Regions from separate parts of the Geobacillus sp. JS12 genome, predicted to be linked through region 1. Evidence: riboswitches for the same ligand, from Rfam matches in the RefSeq annotation. Region 1 holds a riboswitch; each other region holds the start of a gene.

Region 1 (5,128 bases):
GTTGTCCGTAGGACAGTAACGTTTTTTGTTTATAGTTTTCAAAAAAAATCGGTGCGACGATTCCGCTAATAAATAACGACAATGTAACGAAAAAAGGGACTAAGGCGGCAGCCATGGCTTTCGATGTCAAATGATATAGGTAAGAGACAACGGAGACAATGTAGAACACATCTCCGAAATTCGCGAAAGATTGTCCGATCCAAAGGAAATGAAATGGTTTCTTTTTCATGACCTCAATCCTCTCTTTGACCATCGAAACGATTGGTAATGGAATCGTAAAAACGAACCAAAAGCCAGCTCTTCAGTTTTTGATAAAACGAGCTTTTTGTCGCGCCCCCAAGCGAGGGGGCAAAGGAAAGCGGATGGATTTTCAACAATTTCCTAAAGGCGAATGGATATACTGAAGCAATGGAAGCCTCCCCCTTATTCTTGTGCAGAGTCTATTTTTATTACCACAACTCCCCTTGTTTGTCAAGGATTTGTTCGGCATCGGAATGAAAAAATCCTCCCGATTTTCGTGGGAAGGAGGCGAAATGGGAGGCCCAAAGCAACGGAAAGAAATAAAAAACAGCCGGACAGGGAATACCCTGTCCGGCCGGATTCTTGTTACACGAGCGGTCCGCCGAGTTTTTCGATGGACGGATCGATGTGGGCGAATTTTTGGAAGTTGGCGCGGAATTTTTGCGCCAGCTCTTTTGCTTTTTGTTCGTATGCTTGTTTGTCGGCCCATGTGTTTTGCGGCTGCAGGACGTCATCCGGCACGCCGGGGACGCGGGTTGGGATGGCGAGGCCGAAAATCGGATCTTTGACTGTTTCGACGTTGTCGAGCTCCCCTTCGACGGCGGCTTGCACCATCGCCCGGGTGTAGGCGAGCTTCATGCGGCTGCCGACGCCGTACGCCCCCCCTGTCCAACCGGTGTTGACCAAAAAGACGCGGACGTTGTGTTCGGCGATTTTTTGCCCGAGCATTTCCGCGTATTCGACGGCCGGGCGCGGCAAAAACGGTGCGCCAAAGCACGTTGAGAACGTTGCTTCCGGTTCGGTGACGCCGCGTTCGGTGCCGGCGAGCTTGCTTGTGTAGCCGCTTAAGAAATGGTACATCGCTTGTTCGCGCGTCAGCTTGCTGATCGGCGGCAGGACGCCGAACGCATCAGCCGTCAAAAACACGATCGTGGACGGATGGCCGGCGACGCTCGGGTCGATGATGTTTTGGATCGCCTGAAGCGGGTAGGCGGCGCGCGTGTTTTCCGTCAGCGTGCCGTCGTCGTAATTCGGCACCCGCGTCGCGTCATCGAGGACGACGTTTTCGAGCACTGCGCCGAAGCCGATGGCGTCAAAAATTTGCGGCTCTTTCTCGCGCGATAGGTTGATGCATTTCGCATAGCAGCCGCCTTCGATGTTGAAAATACCGCGGCTTGACCAGCCGTGTTCATCATCGCCGATCAAGCGGCGGTTCGGGTCGGTCGAGAGCGTCGTTTTTCCCGTTCCCGACAAGCCGAAAAAGAGGGCGACGTCGCCTTCCTGGCCGACGTTGGCCGAGCAGTGCATCGGCAGGATGCCTTGTTCCGGCAGCAAATAGTTCATCACCGAGAAAATCGATTTTTTCATTTCGCCGGCATACTCGGTGCCGCCGATCAACACGGTGCGCCGTTCAAACGAGATGATGATGAACGCTTCCGAGCGCGTGCCGTCGACTTTCGGGTCGGCTTTAAAGTTCGGCGCGCAAATGACGGTGAATTGCGGCTCATGCACGGCGAGCTCTTCGGCGTTCGGCCGAATGAACAGCTGATGGACGAACAAGTTGTGCCAAGCGAATTCGTTGACGACTTGAATCGGCAGCCGGTATTTCGGATCGGCGCCGGCAAAGCCTTTAAACACGAACAGTTCATCTTTCTTCATTAAATAGTCGAGCACTTTGTCGTACAGTTTATCAAACGTCTCCGGAGACATCGGCTGGTTGACCGCTCCCCAGTCGATCGTTTGCTTCGTTGACGGTTCTTCGACGATGTATTTGTCTTTCGGCGACCGCCCTGTGTACTTGCCGGTCGTGACCGCGACGGCTCCGGTGTGCGTCAGCCGTCCTTCGTTCCGCTGCAGGACTTTCTCGACGAGCTCGGCGACGGACAGTTGATGATGCACGTACGGTTTTTGCAGCAATACATCAAGCTTATTCGTCATGTTTGCGATCCCCATATTCAAAACCTGCCTTCTTTTTGAAATCACTCTTGAAAATAGTATAACACATTTTTATTAATAGTCCATACTAATTGTGTGGGTTTTTCAAACTTTATTTTGCCCAATGTGTCGATTTCCTTGAGGAAAGAATTTTCTCGGCTGGAAATGATAAAAAATGAATTTTGATAGTTGACTTTGCCGATTCCATTGCGATAAGATAAGTCATTGAACGGATACTCTTATCCCGAGCCGGTGGAGGGACAGGCCCGATGAAGCCCAGCAACCGTCACAACTGTACATGTGTGAAATGGTGCTAACCTGTGGCAAGGCGCAGTCCTTGAACGATAAGAGTGAAAGGAAGCAATACGATTGCCATGACCTTTCCTCAGCCGTTACAGGAAAGGTTTTTTATATTGCGAAGGGAAAAAGGGAAATGAGTTCCGTGTCGCCACATTATGCCAAGAGGAGGAAACAAACCGAATGTCAGCCAAACGCCGCTTGTTTACTTCAGAGTCTGTGACGGAAGGACATCCGGATAAAATTTGCGACCAAATTTCTGACGCCATTTTGGATGCCATTTTGGAAAAAGATCCGAACGCCCGCGTCGCCTGCGAAACGAGCGTCACGACCGGGCTGGTGCTCGTGAGCGGGGAAATCACGACATCAACATACGTGGACATTCCGCGCATCGTCCGCGATACGGTCCGGGAGATCGGCTACACGCGCGCCAAATACGGATTTGACGCCGATACGTGCGCGGTGCTGACGTCGATTGACGAACAATCGCCGGACATTGCGATGGGGGTGAACCGGGCGCTTGAGGCGCGCGAAGGTCAGATGACTGACGAGGAAATTGAAGCGATTGGCGCCGGCGACCAAGGATTGATGTTTGGGTTCGCCTGCAATGAGACGGAAGAATTGATGCCGTTGCCGATTTCGCTTGCGCACCGCTTGGCGCGCCGATTGGCGGAAGTGCGCAAAACGGACGTCTTGCCGTACTTGCGGCCGGACGGGAAAACGCAAGTGACGATCGAATACGATGAAAACGGCAAACCGGTGCGCGTCGATACGATCGTCGTTTCCGCGCAGCACCATCCGGAAATTACGCAAGAGCAAATCGAGCGCGACATTAAAGAACAGGTCATCAAGCCGGTCGTGCCCGCAGAGCTGCTTGATGAGAACACGAAATATTTCATCAACCCGACAGGACGGTTTGTCATCGGCGGTCCGCAAGGGGATGCTGGGTTGACGGGGCGCAAAATCATCGTCGATACGTACGGCGGCTACGCCCGCCACGGCGGCGGCGCGTTCTCGGGCAAAGATCCGACGAAAGTCGACCGCTCGGCGGCGTATGCGGCCCGCTATGTCGCGAAAAACATCGTCGCGGCAGGACTGGCCGACAAATGCGAAGTGCAGCTTGCCTACGCGATCGGCGTCGCCCGCCCAGTTTCGATTTCGATCGATACGTTCGGCACCGGCAAAGTGTCGGAAGACATTTTGATTGAGGTCGTGCGCAACAACTTCGATCTCCGCCCGGCGGGCATCATCAAAATGCTCGACCTTCGCCGCCCGATTTACAAACAGACGGCTGCTTACGGCCATTTTGGGCGTACGGACATCGACCTGCCGTGGGAGCGCACCGACAAAGCCGCCTTGTTGAAAGAACAAGCGCTGGCGTTGGCGGACAAGTGATGAAAGAAAAAGAGCTGCCTGATCACGGCAGCTCTTTTTTGTTGGCGCACGATGTCCGCTGTTGCTGCAGCGCTTTGTAATACTGCCCTTTCTCGACATATTCGCGGCGTATGCGCTCCATTTCACGGATGTCGTCTTCCGTCAGTTCGCGGACGACTTTCGCCGGCCGGCCGAGGGCGAGCGTGTTGGGCGGAATTTTTTTGCCCGGCGGCACTAAACTGCCGGCGCCGATAAACGCGCCTTCCCCGATTTCCGCGCGGTCCAAAATGATCGAGCCCATGCCGATGAGCGCGTTTTTGCGAACGATGGCGCTGTGCAAAATGACTTGATGGCCGACTGTTACACCGTCTTCAATGATAAGCGGATTGTTTGGACTTTGATGCAAAATTGAGTTATCTTGAATATTGACCCGGTTGCCAATCACCGTTGGCGCCACATCGCCGCGAATGACGGTATTGAACCAAATGCTCGTCTCTTCGCCGATCACGACATCGCCGGTGATCGTCACATAGTCGGCGATAAAGGCGGAGGCGGCAATTTGCGGCGTTTTGCCTTTGTATGGGTAAATCATGGGCGTTCGTTCCTTTCTGCTGCAAAATCGATCGTTCACCATGTATTGTACAACGCTGCGTCCAAATCGCCAACGAAAGTGAGCGCGCCTGGTCGGGATTGGTGAAAAACGTTTCGTTTCGCCCGATGAGTGGTTGGGATCGGGAAAGAAGATCCGATTTCACAAAGCTTCTCAACGTGAGAAGAACCGTTGTTGAGCGGTTTTTTCATTCCATCGCCAACCCTTTTATGGTTTGCCCCGGCCGCATTGATGGCAATACTGGAAGACGAGATCGCAGGCTGTTCAGACGCGAAACGATTTTGGTTGCCGATAAGATGGAAATGCTAGGAGACGAGACCATGGTGTTTGCACCTGAGGTGAGCCGATTGAACATTCCGAAAAACCCCATCGCCTTGATGAAAATGGTGTATCGTGACGTGCTTCCGCTTGTCCACCGCGAGCTTGCCTATTGGCGGCGCCAGGCCGAGCGCATTCCCGACCCGGAATTGCGGCGCCAGGCCCTGGCGAGCATCGCTTCGAAAACGTTCCATTGCGAAGGCGGCTCCATTTTGGCGCTCTTGGCCGGAGAAAACATGGAGGATTGCATCCGCTTTATCGTGGCTTACCAGACGATCAGCGATTATTTGGATAATTTGTGCGACCGCAGCACCTCGCTCGATCCGCTCGACTTTCGCGCCTTGCACGATTCGA
Region 2 (5,128 bases), 1.6 Mb from region 1:
AGCAAAAACGCCGTTGAAATAGCCGCCATGCCAGAAGCGAACGCAAACCCGCGCGTTCCGCCTTCTAACGCCGCGATCGTTTCCTCGAGCGCCTCGCGCGTCGGGTTGCCGGAGCGGCTGTAGTCGTATTTGCCGAACGTGTCGAAATCGAACTGATGGAACGTGGAGGCGTGCTGGATCGGCACGCTCACCGCCCCCGTCTCGCGGTCGACTTTCCATTCGTTATGGAGTAGTTTCGTCGAAAACGCCCATTCCTGTTCCATCGCTTACACCTCTTTCATGTTTTTCAATGCCTGCGCCAAATCGGCGATTAAATCATCCGCATGCTCAATGCCGACCGAGAAACGGAGCAGCCGGTTGCAAATACCGTTTTGGATGCGGATTTCCTCAGGAATGTCCGCATGCGTCTGCGTCGCTGGGTACGTGATGAAGCTTTCGACTCCGCCCAGGCTTTCCGCGAACGTAATGAGGCGCAAGCTTTTTAAAAACCCGTTCACCCACTTTTCATCGGCAATCCGGAACGACAGCATCCCGCCTCTCCCTGGATACAACACATCCGTGACATCTTCATGTTCGCGCAAAAACGCGCTGATGCGCTTGGCGTTTTCTTCATGTTGACGCATCCGGAGAGCCAACGTTTTCATCCCGCGAATGAGCAGCCATGAATCAAACGGCGACAACACCGCGCCGATGGCGTTCTGGTACTCGGCCAAGCGTTGACAGAGATCTTCGCCCTTGGCGACGACAAGGCCGGCCAGCACATCGTTATGGCCGCCTAAATATTTCGTGGCGCTGTGGATGACAATATCCGCTCCTTGTTCGATTGGGCGTTGGAGCACCGGCGTGTAAAACGTGTTATCGACGATCAGCAGCAGCCCATGCCGTTTGGCGAGCTTGGCGACCGCCGAAATATCCGCCTCCTGCATCAATGGGTTCGTCGGCGTTTCCAAAAAGATGGCTTTCGTTTTTTCGGTGATACACGCTTCCACCGCGGCAAGATCAGCAAAATCGACGTAATGAAAGCCGAGACCGTACTTGCGCCAGCCGCGCTCAAACAGGCGGTACGTGCCGCCGTAAAGGTCGGCCGATACGAGAAACTCGTCTCCGCTCTCAAACAAGGCGAGCACCGTCTGAATGGCGGCCATGCCGGAGCTGAACGCATAGCCTTGGTCGCCGCCTTCCAGTCTCGCGATCGCTTCTTCGACGATTTTGCGCGTTGGGTTGCCGGTGCGGATATAGTCAAACCCGGTCGACTCTCCGATGCCAGCATGGCGGTAGGCGGTCGAGAAATAGACGGGCGGGTTGACCGTCCCCGTCACCGTTTCGCTCCGATTGCCAATTTGCGCTAACAACGTCTCCAGTTTCTCCATCTCATCTCTCTCCTTCTGCTGAAAATTCCATCATGGATCAACGGCCGACCATTTGACGCCCAACGAAGCGCCGCTGTCTGTCGGGCAGCGGCCGAGGGCCTTGGTCCTAGACCGCCTCGCGGTTGATGGGAGCGGCCGCTTGAGTAAATAAAAAAAGTCTTCTAAGAAGAAGACTTTTCCATACGCACATGGTCATGCTTCTTCTTATCTGCCGAATTGAATGCTCAATTCGCTGGATTTAGCACCTGGCCGCCGGGCGGCTGGTTGCTGAAGCTTCATTGGGCCAGTTCCCTCCGCTTCTCTTGATAAGAATGAGACGCGTATTCAATTTTTCTAATTTTAATAAAAAATGTAGCGCATTCCCCCCGTTTTTGCAAGCCATTTTTTTGTGAATGGCACGATTCGGCAAATTCGCAAAAAATTCGAGCCCTTCGTTAACATCTTTTGGCGCAAATATGTTACAATAACAGATGAACTTACGCTTTCATGGAGGATGGTCATGGCGACAGCAACAGGAACGATGCGCGACTGCAAGTTGTACAGCGGAGAGCTGCAAGAAGAAATCGAACTGCTCGTCTACTTGCCAAGCAATTTTTCGCCGCTTTACAAATATTCTTTATTAATCGCGCAAGATGGCAAAGATTATTTTATGTATGGAAAAATGAAAACCGTCATCGAAACGCTGATGGCAGAAGGAACAATCGACCGGACGATCGTCGTCGGCATCCCGTATCGGAACGTCAACGACCGCTACGAGAAATACCACCCGGAAGGCCGAAAGCACGAAGCATACCTTCGTTTTTTAGCCCATGAACTCGTCCCGTTTTTGGACCGCGAACTGCCGACATACCAAATGGGCAAAGGCCGGGCGCTGATCGGCGATTCGCTCGGCGGAACGGTGTCGCTTCTAGCCGGGTTGTTGTATCCGCATACATTTGGGAAAATCGCCATGCAGTCCCCCTATATCGATGACTCGGTATTGGCGCGCATCCGCTCATTCCGCGATCCATCGCTCCTTTCGCTTTACCATTCTGTTGGCACAGAGGAGACAGCGGTGAAAACGACGGATGGCCATGTGCGCGATTTTATCACCCCGAATCGAATGGCGCGGACTTGTTTATGGAAAAACGGTTTGCTTATACGTACCATGAGTTCGAAGGCGGTCATGCGTGGACGTATTGGCAGCCGGATGTCCCCCGAGCCGTAGCCGCTATTTTATCGTTATAGGACAAAACGGAGCAACTTCAAAGATGTCGAAGCCGCCGCATCCATTCCGTGCGTTTCCTGCGCGTGGAAAAAGAACTGGTTCAAGGAGGGAAAACAAAATGAAGTACGGCATTGTGATCTTTCCGCCAAAACGGATTCAAGACTTCGCCAACTCGTACCGGAAACGGTACGACAGCCATTACGCCCTCATCCCTCCGCATATTACGCTGAAATACCCATTTGAAGCGGATGAGGAGCAAATAAAAAAAATGGCGAAAGAGTTGCGCCGCATTGCGGCGGAAACACCTCCCATTCCGATCAAAGTGACGAAATTCAGCTCGTTTTATCCGACAAGCAACATCATTTATTTGAAGGTGGAGCCAAACGACGTGCTCGAGCGCCTTCATGAACAACTGCACAGCGGCTTGTTCGCCGGAAAGCCGGAGTTTGTGTTCGTACCTCACATTACGATCGGCCGCGATTTGCCGGGCGCAGAATATGCGGACGTCTACAGCCAGCTGAAGCTGCAAGATGTGCACTTCGAGGAGACCGTCGACCGCTTCCATCTTCTCTATCAGCTGGAAAACGGCTCGTGGACCGTCTATGAAACGTTTATCGTCGGAGGAAAGGAAACGGTCTGAGATGAACATTGCGATTGGCACAACGCAAGATCGCGCTTTGTACGAAGACGCCTTGCGCGTCCGCCGGCTCGTATTCATTGAGGAGCAAAACGTGCCGGAAGACGAGGAAATCGACGCATTCGAGGACGACTCGTTCCACCTCGTCCTGTATGATGGCCAAACACCGGTCGGTGCTGGGCGACTCCGTTTCATTGACGAAGGCGTCGGCAAAATCGAGCGCATTTGCGTCCTGCCGTCCTACCGCGGCCGCGGCGCCGGACGGATGGTGATGGAAGCGATCGAACAGCTGGCGAAAACAAAAGGGGCGAAAACGGCGAAACTGAACGCCCAGACGCACGCGGAACCGTTTTACAAAAAGCTCGGCTACACGACCGTCTCCGGTGTCTTTATGGACGCCGGCATCCCACATGTCACGATGGTGAAATCGCTCGAATGATGGCCATAGAACAGCCCCGTCTACACTGATCCAAGGCTTGGAGGCATTGAACACCGTTTCGCTCCCCTAAGCCAAGCAGAGCAAAAGGGAGCTGTGCGCACGCAAGCTCCCTTTCGCTTATTTTTTGTTGTTCAGCATATTGGCAATCGTATTGAAATCAATTTGCTTGCCGTTATGGACGATCGCCTTGACGATTTGGTCTTCGAGCTCCTTTGGCACTTTTCGATTAGCGATTTGCGCCACCCGTTTCACGACTTGGCGCACCGTTTTTTCGTCGCTGAAATTGGCGTTTTGCAGCGAGTTGGCGAGCTCAAAAACGTCTTTCATATTGACACCTGTTTTCTTTTCGATGTTTTTAAAAAATTGCTGATCCATCGTTCCGCCTCCTTCTCCCTGCTATATCGTATGATGCTCCCGCCTCGGCGTGCATCAAATTAGGGAAAGAAAAATACGAGCCGCTCCGTGGCGCCGAAACGGCCCGTATCCCATTCGCTTTTTCCGTTAGGCGACAAATGCCGCGCCGACAATAATCAACAAAATGAACAACACGACAATCAGCACAAAGCCACCGCCATAGCCACCGCCATAGCCGTAGCCGTAGTACGGAAATCCATAGCCGCAGAAGCCCATCATGATGCACCTCCTTCTTTGTTTACTGTATCGTATTCATCCGCGCATCAAGACGTATGGGCGCAAGGGCATTTTGTCATCCAAATCGGCGGAACAGCTCGGCAAATTCCCGCTCCTTCTTCGCAAACCATTGCTCGATGTAGTCTAAGTTGCCTTGCACACTTTTTAAAAATCCATTGTTCAATTTTTCGATTTCTTGCAGCTGTTTGTTAAAGTCCTTTCCCCATTGTTCAAACAGGCGGATGAACGTTTCATGCCCTTCTTTGCGTGACGCCACCCAACCTTCGAGCGCCTTTTCCAACTCTTTGCTCACACTTTCCCCTCCTTTCTTACTGTTGTATGCAAAAACGACTGCCCAAGGTGAAGGCGTCCCCGTTCTTTTTTTGCCTTGCCATATGGTAAAGTAAAGATGAACGGCAACATGAAAGGGAGGGAACGAATGTGAGACAGATTGAAACAGCTGAGCAATTCGAGGCGGCCATTTCCGGCGATAAGCCAGCGATTATGAAGTTTTACACAACTTGGTGTCCGGACTGCGTGCGCCTCAATATGTTCATCGATGACATCGTTCGCGACTATGGACAATATGATTGGTTTGAAATCGACCGTGACCGGTTTCCGGAACTTGGCGAGAAATACCAGGTGCTTGGCATCCCGAGCCTGCTTGTCTTCCGCAACGGAAAAAAAATTGCTCATCTGCACAGCGCTGACGCCAAAACGCCGGAAGAGGTGCGCGCCTTTTTGCAGTCTCTGCCGGAGTAAGGCGGGGCGGCGCCCTTGCGTCGCCAGAGAAGAAGGGCAACAAAAAGAGGCTGTCCGAGAAGGAAGTTTTCCTTCCCGGACAG
Region 3 (5,128 bases), 1.4 Mb from region 1:
CGGTGCCGACCGGGAAGACGAGCGGGTCGAAAATGATGTCGCGCTCGGGGACGCCGTAGCGGTTCACCAGCAAGTCATACGAACGCAAGGCGATTTCAAGTTTCCGCTCAGCGGTGACGGCCATTCCCTGTTCATCGATCGTGCCGACGACGACGGCGGCGCCGTATTGATGAAGCAGCGGCACGACTTTTGCAAACCGCTCCTCGCCGTCTTCCAAGTTGATCGAGTTAATGATCGCTTTTCCTTGCGAATAGGTGAGGGCGCGTTCAATGACGCGCTCGTCGGTCGAATCGATGACAAGCGGCACTTTCACTTTTTTCACGACTTCGCGGACGAACTGCTCCATGTCATGGAGTTCGTCGCGGTCTGGGTCGGCGAGGCAGATGTCGATGACATGGGCGCCGTTTTTCACTTGGGCGCGGGCGATTTCCGCCGCTTCTTCGTATTTCCCTTCGGCGATGAGGCGTTTGAATTTGCGCGAGCCGATCACGTTTGTCCGCTCGCCGACAAAGAGCGGGCGCATCGTTTCCTCATAAATGAGCGCCTCGATGCCGGAGACGGCGTGGACGTCAAACGAAGACGGGATCGCCCGCGGCGGGAGATCACGCACCGCTTCGGCGATGGCGCGAATATGGTCCGGCGTCGTGCCGCAACACCCGCCGACGATGTTGATCCATCCCTTTTCGGCAAAGCGGCGGATTTTCTCTGCCAACATCTCCGGCGTTTCATGGTAGCGGCCTTCTTCATCCGGCAGCCCGGCGTTCGGATAGCAGCTGACCGCCGTGTCAGCGAGCGAGGCGAGCGTCCGCAAATGGTCGGTCATAAACTCCGGGCCGGTCGCGCAGTTTAAGCCGACGGCGATCGGCTTCATATGGCGCACCGAGATGAAAAACGCATCGATCGCCTGGCCGGCGAGCGTCGTGCCCATCGGCTCGATCGTGCCGGAAATCATGAGCGGCACGCGGCGGCCGACCGCCTCAAACGCCTTGGAAATGCCGAGAAATCCGGCTTTTACGTTCAACGTATCTTGGCACGTCTCCAGCAACAGAAGATCGACACCGCCCAACAGCAGCCCGCGCGCTTGTTCTTCATAGGCGGCGACGAGTTCCTCAAAGGTCGCGCCGCCTGTCACCGACAACGTCTTCGTCGTCGGCCCCATCGAACCAGCGACAAAGCGCGGCCAGTCGGGAGTTGAGAACGCCTCCGCCGCTTGTTTGGCGAGCTTGGCCGCTTCGATGTTCAACTCGAGCGCCAAATGCCCGAGGTTGTATTCATCGAGCACAATGCGCGTCGCCCCGAACGTGTTCGTTTCGATGATGTCAGCGCCCGCTTCCAAATACGCTTCGTGAATGCGGCGGATGACAGGCGGGGCGGTGAGGGTCAAATATTCGTTGCACCCTTCATACGCCTCGCCGCCAAAATCGGCGGCTGATAGGTTGGCGCTTTGGATCATCGTCCCCATCGCGCCGTCAATGACGAGAATTTTTCGCTGCAGCTGCTGTTCTAAGGTGATGTTAGCCATGAACAACCTTCCTTTCTTTGGCGGCCGCTTCTTTTTCGTGAATGTAGCGGACGAGCTCGACCGTCATGTCATAGCGCAAGAACGGCGTGATCAAATAAATGCCGTTAAACAAATCGAATGCCGCGTCAATGAGCGATTTGGCGATAGCGATGCCTTCCTTGGCTGCTTGCACCGGGTCACCGCTGCAGGCGGCCATGCGGGCGCGAATCTCGTCAGAGAGCGTAATGCCCGGCACTTCATGATGCAAAAAGTCGGCGTTGCGCGCGCTCACAAGCGGCATAATGCCGATGTAAATCGGTGTGTCAAGATGCTTGGTCGCTTCGTGCACTTCAACGATTTTCTCTTCCGAGTAAATCGGCTGGGTCAAGAAATAGTGGGCGCCGCATTGAATTTTTTTCTCCATTCGCTCAACTGCTTTATCCAAATGGCGGACGTTCGGGTTGAACGCAGCGCCGATCGAGAAGTTCGTTTTTTGCCCAAGCGGTTTGCCCGAGTACGACAGCCCTTCGTTAAACTGGCGGATCAAGCGGATCAAATCGAACGATGATAAATCATACACCGACGTTGCTCCTGGGAAGTCGCCGATTTTCGACGGGTCGCCGGTAATGGCGAGCACATCGGTGATGCCGAGCGTATGCAAGCCCATCAAATGCGACTGCAAGCCGATCAAATTGCGATCGCGGCATGTAATATGCACAAGCGGGCGGATGCCGAGCTGCTCCTTGATGATCGTGGCGACAGCGGCGTTGCTGATGCGCGGCGTGGCGAGCGAGTTGTCGGCCAACGTCAGCGCATCGATGCCGGCGTCATGGAGCGCTTTCGCCCCAGCAAGAAACTTGTCAATCCCCAATTTTTTCGGCGGATCCAGCTCCACAATGACCGAGCGGCGCGTGCGGGCAAGCTCGGGAAGCGGAGTCGGCGCGGGCCGCTCGGCTTGCACCGATACAGATGCCGTGCGCCTCTTCACCGTTTTTTCCGTCACCGGCGTTCGGTCGGAGAGCGCTTTTGCCATCGCTGCGATATGCTTCGGCGTCGTGCCGCAGCACCCGCCGATCAAGCGCACCCCTTGGTCGCGGAACGCTTTGGCTGTTTCCTCGAAATATTCAGCGTTCGTCTCATAGACAAGCCGGCCATCGCGGTAATCCGGGAGGCTGGCGTTCGGATACGCCGACAAAAACGCTCGATTTGGCAGCGGCACTTCCTCGAGCGACCGAAGCATATGATATGGACCGAGACGACAGTTCAGTCCGACGACATCGGCCCCGAGCGCCTCCAGGCGGATAAGGGCGTCCGCGAGCGGCGTGCCATCTTGCAAGACGCCGACTTCATGGAGCGACACATGGGCGATGATCGGCAAATCCGTTTCTTTGCGGGCGATGGCAAGCACCGTCTCCAACTCTTCCAAATCGTAATACGTCTCGAGCAACACGCCATCAACCCCTTCAGCCAGCAGGACAAACAGCTGCTCGCGAAACGTCCGTTTCACTTCTTCGAGCGTGACGACGCTTTTGTTTAACGTGCGCAGCCCCCCGATCGTCCCGAGCACGTACGCCCGCCCGTTCGCCGCTTGTTTCGCCAGCCTTACAGCGGCGCGGTTGATGGACGGCACCTCATCTTCAAGGCCGTAGCGCGCGAGTTTCACATAGTTGGCGCCGTATGTATTCGTCTGAATGACGTCGGCGCCCGCGGCGATATACGCTTCATGAATATGGACGATTTCGTCCGGATTCGATAGATTCAATTCTTCAAAACAACGGTCAATGCCGTGCGAATATAAAAGCGTCCCCATCGCTCCGTCAGCGATGAGAATGCGTTGTTTCAACTCATCGAGCAGCCCCACATTTGATTCCCCCGTTTCCTTAAAGTAAAAGAAAAAAGTCTTCTAAGAAGAAGACTTTTCGTTCGCTTCTTCTTATCTTCCAGGCATCCGCCTGTCTGGATTTAGCACCTTGGCCGCGGGCCAGGTTGCTGAGGGTTCACCGGGCCAGTCCCTCCCCCTCTCTTGATAAGAATGTCCGTATGCAATTGTGCGGTGACGTTTTGATGATTACTATATAATTTAATGTATTTTTCGAAATTATTCAATACGGTGAAGCAAGGAAATTTCAAAAAAGAATTTCTTGGATCAACGCTTACCTTGTACCAAGCTCTTAAAAGCATCTCTGTTTCATTTCAATAGCACGAAATATGTCGAAATGTGTAAAAAAAGGTAAAATTGTCGAACGATTTCTCTTTTTTTTTTTAGAGTCAAGGTGTATGATTAAAATGGATGATATTAACAAGGAATTTACTAGAAACCGCATCGCAGACAGGAGTGAAGTGGGTGAAACAATGGTCGTGGCCGTATTTTATTCTGATTAGCCTGCCGCTTGTTGTGTTGATTGGAGTTGCTTTTCGCCTAAAAGCGGCCAGCATGCCCATCAAAATAGGATTTATTGTATTGGTGCTGCTTTACGGCGGGGTTTATTCTCGTTTAGTGCGAAGGATGAGATAGACACAGAATGTTTTTGAAAAAAGTTTTGATCGATTATCATTTACTGGAAGAAAGTGATAGGTTATGAGTTTGCTGGCGCTTGTTGCCGGGACGCTCGGCGTGTCGCAGTCAATCGCGACGACGGTTGTTTCGATTGTGTTGACCGGCTCCACTCTTATTTCTATTATTCTTGGGATCACCGCTATTTTATCAGGTGGAGTCGACGCCATTTTGGAAATTGGGTGGTCAACTTTTGTCGCGACGGTGAAAAAAATAGTGGCGGAACGAGGAAAAGCGGCAGCGATTGCATGGTAAAAGGCAAAACGGCAGGGGAAAAACTCCCTGCCGTTCCTAATGAGTAAATCAATGTGGGGGAAGAGAAGTGAAACTCGTATGGCTGTTATATCAACAACGACAACGAAGTAGTTTGGCCCCATTGCAGAAAAAATCGCCTTTTTCTCCAAAGATGACCATGTTCTTGGTGGAAGCGGCGAAATGGCTTGTTTCGGGGATATTGGTTGTGATCATTTGCACTCGATCATTTATCATGTTTCGTCCTTCTGCGATTATGGCGTTTCTCTTTTTTATGTCTGTCAGTCCTTTAATAGGAGTTTTGCTTGAGTCCAAAGAGGCATTGCAACGTCAATACCATTATCATTATGTGCGTCTGTCTGGGGTGCGGGATGACGAGGTATGGCGGCGATTGCTCAAAATCCACTATGCTGTGTCGCTTTTGCGGCTATTGCCGATTTGGTTGCCTCCTTCAATTGGGTTGATGGTGATGTTCGGGATCACAGGCGCATCATTAGTATGGTTTGGACATACGATGTTGTTGCTTCTTTATGTGACATCGCATATAGTGCGTGGCTCAACTTTTAGAGCGATGGGCGCATTTTCTGCCTTTTTCTTTCGAATGGCATCATTCGCGATTGGTTATGTCGTGCTTGCGGCGATTATGCCGTTGCTGCAATTGTCCCGCCAAGCGGTTCGAATGTATGGGTTGTCGCTCTCTTATCTTGTGTATATGGATGGTTATGTTGCTCATTGGCAACAGCTGTTTTATGAACGCATGACAAGTTGGGGGGAAGGGTGGTCATTTTCAAGTACAGCTTTATCATTCATCGGTGCTGGAT

The links. Region 1 has a riboswitch for S-adenosylmethionine ahead of metK (methionine adenosyltransferase). Riboswitches for the same ligand answer to the same signal wherever they lie in the genome.
Positions count from the first base shown of each region.
Region 2: it holds a riboswitch for S-adenosylmethionine, as region 1 does, so the genes downstream of both, A0V43_RS01735 (methionine biosynthesis PLP-dependent protein) here and metK (methionine adenosyltransferase) in region 1, are expected to answer to the same signal.
Region 3: it holds a riboswitch for S-adenosylmethionine, as region 1 does, so the genes downstream of both, A0V43_RS00980 (bifunctional homocysteine S-methyltransferase/methylenetetrahydrofolate reductase) here and metK (methionine adenosyltransferase) in region 1, are expected to answer to the same signal.

Region 1 covers NZ_CP014749.1:2,480,726-2,485,853, reverse strand. The annotation lists gene A0V43_RS12155 (MFS transporter) at 1-229, opposite strand, end outside; gene pckA (phosphoenolpyruvate carboxykinase (ATP)) at 607-2,193, opposite strand; SAM riboswitch class I at 2,412-2,526, shown strand; gene metK (methionine adenosyltransferase) at 2,656-3,867, shown strand; gene A0V43_RS12140 (gamma carbonic anhydrase) at 3,890-4,438, opposite strand; gene A0V43_RS12135 (tetraprenyl-beta-curcumene synthase family protein) at 4,777-5,128, shown strand, end outside.
Region 2 covers NZ_CP014749.1:319,156-324,283, reverse strand. The annotation lists gene metC (cystathionine beta-lyase) at 1-263, opposite strand, end outside; gene A0V43_RS01735 (methionine biosynthesis PLP-dependent protein) at 267-1,370, opposite strand; SAM riboswitch class I at 1,572-1,682, opposite strand; partial or broken gene A0V43_RS01730 (alpha/beta hydrolase) at 1,870-2,597, shown strand; gene A0V43_RS01725 (YjcG family protein) at 2,696-3,217, shown strand; gene A0V43_RS01720 (GNAT family N-acetyltransferase) at 3,219-3,653, shown strand; gene A0V43_RS01715 (sporulation-specific transcription regulator SpoVIF) at 3,771-4,028, opposite strand; gene A0V43_RS18480 (YjcZ family sporulation protein) at 4,155-4,283, opposite strand; gene A0V43_RS01710 (hypothetical protein) at 4,360-4,596, opposite strand; gene A0V43_RS01705 (thioredoxin family protein) at 4,725-5,045, shown strand.
Region 3 covers NZ_CP014749.1:179,317-184,444, forward strand. The annotation lists gene metH (methionine synthase) at 1-1,522, opposite strand, end outside; gene A0V43_RS00980 (bifunctional homocysteine S-methyltransferase/methylenetetrahydrofolate reductase) at 1,515-3,362, opposite strand; SAM riboswitch class I at 3,432-3,534, opposite strand; gene A0V43_RS19625 (hypothetical protein) at 3,846-4,016, shown strand; gene A0V43_RS00985 (uberolysin/carnocyclin family circular bacteriocin) at 4,080-4,310, shown strand; gene A0V43_RS00990 (hypothetical protein) at 4,609-5,128, shown strand, end outside.